2 regions of the Limosilactobacillus vaginalis genome follow, and region 2 is predicted to be linked to the other one. Evidence: predicted binding sites of a transcription regulator. Region 2 holds the regulator's gene; the other holds the start of a gene.
The links. Region 2 encodes NrdR, which represses ribonucleotide reductase genes. Its sites were predicted from a motif close to ACACNATATATNGTGT; they were not measured.
Positions count from the first base shown of each region.

Region 1: pnuC (nicotinamide riboside transporter PnuC) is a predicted target of NrdR. The motif match lies at 2,017-2,032, and genes of this name have one in related genera.

Region 1 covers NZ_CP104399.1:1,780,972-1,784,398, forward strand. The annotation lists gene N4627_RS08690 (hypothetical protein) at 1-40, opposite strand, end outside; gene N4627_RS08695 (hypothetical protein) at 79-1,242, opposite strand; gene greA (transcription elongation factor GreA) at 1,350-1,868, shown strand; gene pnuC (nicotinamide riboside transporter PnuC) at 2,091-2,843, shown strand; gene N4627_RS08710 (response regulator transcription factor) at 2,944-3,427, shown strand, end outside.
Region 2 covers NZ_CP104399.1:1,262,655-1,266,081, forward strand. The annotation lists gene N4627_RS06345 (replication initiation and membrane attachment family protein) at 1-996, opposite strand, end outside; gene nrdR (transcriptional regulator NrdR) at 1,014-1,475, opposite strand; gene coaE (dephospho-CoA kinase) at 1,518-2,123, opposite strand; gene mutM (DNA-formamidopyrimidine glycosylase) at 2,116-2,958, opposite strand; gene polA (DNA polymerase I) at 2,977-3,427, opposite strand, start outside.

The DNA.
Region 1 (3,427 bases), 520 kb from region 2:
CAGCTACTTCTTCCATGTTTTCAGGAATATATGCACTCATTAATCTCAGCTCCTTTCCATCACGACAAAATGAATCAATTACTTTTTACGCTTTTTTCGCCGTTTCTTACTAAACTTAATTCCTTGTGGGACCCGCTTTTTCCTTAACAATTGCCGATCCTTTTCTACTGGAACTGGTTGATGAGTTGCCTGTTGCCGCTTATGCAATTGTTGTCGTTCGTACTCACCCCATGGGCTAAGGATCGACCGCATAAACGTTGCCACTTGTGATTGGTGGGCATCCATCCACTTCTCGGTTTTGTTCACGTTATCAGTATCAACACCTTGACTCTGGATGTATGAAAGCATCAATTGGGTTGTCCGTTGACGACGTTCCATTGAAGCCAGCATGTTTTGCGAAGTTTGCATATGGGCAATAGACTTCAAGGCAACCCGGTACTGCTCCATATCAATCTGGTCAGTCCGTTTCAAGTAATCAAATAACGCTTGCGCAGTTGGAACAATATTTAGGATCTCCAACTTGGTAATATTGGGATCCAGTGGCATCATCATCCCCAAGACCAACTGCAAGTCAGCAAACCGCCACTGATTAATTCCTTGATGACATTCCTGATACATCAATTGCAGGAATTCCGCAACCAGGTATTGCTGATCGGCAATACTGAGGTCCTTCTCCTTAAATTCCGGAGCAGTGGCAACTTCTTTTTTGATCCGCGTAATTTCCTGTTTCATCTTTCCTGCTGGAATTAACTTTACAGGAGTAGTCGGCTGCTTTAGTTCTTCACTCGCCGGTTCTTTGACAAGTTGATCTTTTTGTGGTGTTTCATGCTTAGCAGTTTGTTTTTTGGTACCCGAAGCAACTGTCTTTTGTGAGTCACCATTCAATTCAGCCAATGTCTGGTGAGCTTTTCGACACTTATTCATTATTGGCCGCTGCTCATCAATGGCCTTTTCAATTGCACCTAATTGCTTATTCCCCAAGAACTTTTGATAAGCCTTCAGCACTGGTGCCACGGCAATTCCAAACGAATTAGTTAACGCTGGATCAGCAATGAATTGACCAACCATTACTTGTTGAACCGCTTGGGGTGTCCACGCGGTATCATCCAGTTGGTGCTCTTCGGTCATATACTTATTAAACCGGGTCAAAATATTTTGAGCATGTTTCTGCTGGTTAGCAGATAGCTGGTTATACGTGGACGAATTTAGGAACCCTTTAATATGTTCTTCCTGTTCGCTCATTTCCCAATTATTCCTCCATCAAAAATTGAATTATCTTCTCTATCATATCATAATTACAGGTGAACAATTAATTACGCCGTCAGTAAGACGACAAGGAGCGATTTTCAATGCAACGTAAAAAGATCCAAGAAGCAATGGCTCACGTATATTTTCAGAAAATGACACCAACCGGCTATCATGAAATTGAGCAGGAAATCGAAAAGCTACAAGCACAGCGTCCTGCCAAGATTGCTCAGCTAAAAGCTGCCCGAGCCCTCGGCGACTTATCAGAAAACACCGAATATAGTACCGCTAAACGTGAATTGCGCCATTTGGAAAGTCGGTTGCGCTACTTAAATAAGCAGCTTCAATATGCCGAAATCATCAAACCTACTGACTCGCAAACCATCGATCTTGGAACTACAGTTACTCTCCAATTTATAGACGATGATGAACAGGTTAACTATACAATTGTTGGTAAGCAAGAAGCTGATTTACAAAAGCAAAAGATTTCATTTGACTCACCGCTTGGGCAAGCACTACTACATCAAAAGGTGGGGCAAACAGTTCCAGTTCAGGCACCACAGTCCACCTACCAAGTTAAAATTTTAGCTGTTCGATTAACCTCACCTGAGGAATCGGTTTAAACCAGCTTCGTAAAAAAATATTTTGAAATTAACTCGGTCCCCTGCACTAACCTAATTAAGGCAAATATCGACTGATTAATTGGCTAATTTTCTGCTTGTTTCGCTAGCGAAGAATGCTATACTAGATCTCGTTGCATTTGCACGATGTCCACAACATATTGTATTTTTTGCTTTTATTCATTTAACGTGGACACAATATATTGATATAGGAGACTTTGAGTAATGAAGAACTATTTACACTTTCTCGCTCACCAACTTAAGGGTTGGCCTCAACAAAACTACTACCTGTTTTTCTTCAGCCTTGGCTGTCAGGTAATGACCTTGGTAAACGATAAAATTACTTGGATCACGGTAATTACTTTTATCGGAACAACATTAGGAGTTCTTTGTATTTTAGCAATTAACGCTGCCAAATCCGTTAACGGTTGGTTAGGGATCCTTTCTGCTATCTGTTTTATCATTGTTGGTTTCAGCGCCAAGAACTACCTCAGTATTGGTGAACAGCTTGCCTACGTTATTACTCTGGATATTCCAGTTTTGCTCTCTGCTAATTGGAATATTAACATGGTCTCCAAAATCCGGAAATTCACTGGTAAGACCTGGGTTGTTGCTATTCTTTCAACAATTGTTGTTTACCTAGTTTCTGGTTACCTTATTGGTGCCTTAACTAATGATCCACGGCCATGGATTGATGCCATTAGCTTCTCAATTAGTTTGACTGCTGGTGTTATTTGTTTCTTACGGTACAACAACCAGTACTTCTGGTGGTTGGCTTCTGGAATCTTCCAAATGGTTCTTTGGGGGATCACATTTGCCCAAGGTGATTCTTCATTAGCAATGGCCGTTAACAGTATGGTTTACATCATCAATGATGTTTTGGCCTTTACCATTTCACCATGGTACAACAAGCGTGAACGTGCTCGTCTTGAAAAAGAAGAAGCTAAGTACTCCGCTAACTTAAATACCCAAGCCTAACATAAACTTACTAGTCCCCAACTCAGGTCCTTGTGATTTGAGTTGGGGATTTTCTTAATGTATGATCTGATTAGTTATTTGACTTTTTGGGGGTTCAAAGATGGCTAAAGTATTCGTTGTGGAAGACAATCCCACAATTATCAAAACGATCAGAACTGAATTAGCAAAATGGAAACACACAATCATCACCGTTAAAGATTGGGATCACGTGGCGGACGAAGTGGAAGAAGCTGACCCTGACCTAATCTTATTTGATATTACCCTACCAACCTTTGACGGCTTTTATTGGATTAGTGCTGTGCGGCAAATTACAAAAGCACCGATTATTGTTATTTCGGCAGCGGATATTGATAGTAATATTATGCACGCAATCGCCTCTGGAGCTGACGATTACATCATGAAGCCCTTTTCTACTGCTGTCCTGCTCGCTAAAATCCAGGCACTTCTCCGTAGAAGTCAGGAACCGGGCAATGTAGACAACCTCAATTGGGACACGAATGATCTCAATTCACTCACTAATGAATTAACGACACCCAAGGGAAGCGTTCAGCTATCTCCCACTGAAAGCGCCCTTCTCGGCGTTC
Region 2 (3,427 bases):
CCGAATAATTGCCCGTTCTCCTGAAGTCACGAAGCCACCCATCTGTTGTTTTAACTGTTGAAGAAATGTAACCGGTGCATAGTACTTACATGTTTCAATTAACTGCTGTTCTTCCTGCGAAAGTGTAGTTTTACTTTTTTCTTCACTAACTTTTTCTTTGACAGGTTGTTTAGCATCTACCCGGTATTTCCCAGCTATAATTTGTTTAAGTCGCTGTGGACGAATTTTACTTGTTGTCAAATCAGTTGATTGAGTAATCAGTCGGGCCATTGTTGGCTCATCAATCCCATAAAGCTGGTGCTCAACTTCTATTAAGTCACGGTTACTACTCAGATCTTTTTCGGTGATGGGCTGATTTTTCAAGAATTGCACTAGCGTCGGCCAGTCAAAATCAACATTAACTAACTCTCCTTTTGCCTTCTTCTCACTAACTATTTTTTCACGAGTAGTGGTAATTTCTGTCGGCAAACGTGTAATCCGCTGATCATCAACATGAAAAGCATCAAAGAAGTTATGGGTAATTTCTTTGAGTGCTGCTGGGTGACCTACTAAGGTAAAACGATTAGCAAACTCACCAAGCTCCTTAAAGCGCGCCTCACCAACAGCCTCTAACAACAGAATACTAAGGAGATTATCATCAATAAACTCAGCTGGTGTAAGCGTTGGCTGAAGTTCATAAACGAATAAATCACCAAGCTGATCAGTTTGGGTAAAAGTCCGCAGCATTCCCGTGGCTTCCAATCGTTGAATACCTTCTTCAGCTGTCTGCTGTCCCGCATTAAGCTGAACTAGCAATTGAGACTGGAGGCGCCGGTCACTAATTGCTGGTTTTTCGTTTAATTGCGTTCTCAAGGCATGAAACATCGCAAATGCAGCGGTTCCTAATATTGGTTGATAAAAAAGTTCAAAAACATCTTCATTGAAATTCGACCATTGGTGGCTAGCAGTAACAATATATCCAGCCCCTGGATCAAATATTGATTTGCTTTTAGTCATTATGGCCTCGTTCCCCTTTACTTCTTATTATTTTTCATCATGGATTCCAACTCGTTCATAAACGCATCAACATCCTTGAATTGACGGTAAACACTTGCAAAACGAATGTAGGCAATTTCGTCAACATCTTTTAATTCTTGCATGACAAATTTACCGATTACCTGACTGGAAACCTCATTTTCGCCAAGGCTACGAACCTCTTTTTCAATTTTATCAGTTACTTTTGTTAGCCGTTCCATGCTAACAGGACGTTTTTCCGCTGATCTAACAATCCCGTTTAAAATCTTTTGACGACTAAATTCTTGTCGTGTTCCGTCTTTCTTTATCACTAATAATGGAGTTTCTTCATACCGTTCAAAAGTGGTAAAACGGAAACCACAGTGAATGCATTCCCGACGTCGTCTAATAAAAGTGCCATCTTCACTTGGCCGACTATCAACAACACGCGAACCGTTTTTATGACAGTGTGGACAACGCATCTGGCCTTCCTCCTTGCTTACTATTAAATAGTTTTCATTTTATCATAACCTATTATTATGCATCTGATCAATTAATCCAGCAACTTGGCGCTTTAATTCTTCCTTACTCCCGTTATTATCAATTACAATATCAGCCAATCGTTTTTTCTCTGCTAATGGCATCTGAGAGTCAATACGCTGCTCTGCCTCAGCTTGCGAATAACCATTTCGTTTCATCAGCCGTTGAACCTGAATTTGATGATCAGTAGCAACAACTACAACCAGGTCACATTCATCAGCATAGTTTTCCTCAAACAGGAGCGGGGCATCTAAAATGACATACGGGATTTGTTGCTTTTGGTAGTTCTTTACCTGTCGCCAAATCTCATCACGAATCAGTGGCTGCATTACCATATTCAACTTAGCTAGTTTAGTTTGATCACTGAAGACAAGGGAACCCAGTGCCTGTCGATTTAACGTCTGGTCAGCATTCAGAATTCCACTACCAAACACTGCTGTCAACCGTTCTAATCCTTTTGAATGTGCCGTTTGCAGCTGACGAACAAGTTGATCCGCGTCAATTACCGGATACCCGCTCAGCCTTAGCAAAGTACTAACGGTTGATTTACCAGTTGCAATTCCACCGGTTAGTCCAATTAACTTAGTCATTTTCACTCTCCAATAGCGGTTGGCAATGTGGACAAAATGTGGTTCCCCGTTGATTAACTTTTATTTTCACCATTTTGGTACCACATCGCGGACAGTGATCGCCACCATGACCATATGCGTTTAACTGCTCCTGAAATGCTCCAGCATCGCCAAACGCATTCTTAAAGGTATGAACAGTTGTCCCTTTGTATTCAATTGCCCTTGATAATTCTTGAATAATGTTGTCATGCAGAGTTTGAATCTGCTTATCAGTAAGGGTATTAGCCGGTTGTTCAGGATTAATTTTGCTCATCCAAAGGACTTCATCAACATAAATATTTCCTAAACCAGCAACGTGTCGCTGATTAAGTAAAAAAGGCTTTATTTTCCCGCGGCTCCGTTGCAAAATTCTCTTAAAATAATCAATCTTAAAATCAGCCGCAGTCGGCTCGGGACCAATTGTCTTTAACCCGCCAACAGTCATCTCATCCCCTGTTTTTACCAGTGTCATCCGGCCGAATTTTCGGGTATCGCGATAGCAGAGTTCTGTGCCGTCAGTAAATTTAAAAACAACGTGGGTATGCTTATCAATTGGAGCATCGACTGGCTGTGTGTAATAGCTGCCCTCCATTCGCAAATGTGAAACCATTGTTAAGTGATTGCTAAAACGAAAAAGAAGGTATTTGCCACGACGGTCAACAGTTTCGAGCGTCTGACCAATCAACGACTGCCGAAATTGTTCAACATCATTAGTGATTGTCTTACCATAGTGAACATCAATCCCATTGATCTTCCGCCCTGCAGCGATCTTTAATAATCCACGACGAACCGTTTCAACTTCTGGTAATTCTGGCATTTGAGTTTCCTCCCCAAATTATTTCTTCAAATCATACCACGTGTCGCCATATTTACTATCGACCTTTAACGGAACAGACAGCTTAACCGCTGAATCCATTACATCAGGAACCAGTTTACTCAATACTGGGATCTCTTCTTTTGGCGCTTCAAAAACCAATTCGTCATGAATTTGGAGAAGCATCTTAGCCTTTAACTGACGCTTTTCTAATTCATCCTGCATCTTAATCATTGCAATTTTAATGATATCTGCTGCACTTCCCTGAATTGGCGTATTCATAGCAGTTCGTTCAGCAAATGAACGCCGACTAAAGCTCTTTGAGTTAATATCCGGCAAGTAGCGGCGACGATGAGTTATCGTTTCAACATAACCATTCTGCCGTGCAAATTCGATCGTGTCATGGATATAATCTTTGACCTTTGGAAATTCCTTAAAGTAATTTTGAATAAATTCGTGAGCTTGACTTCGG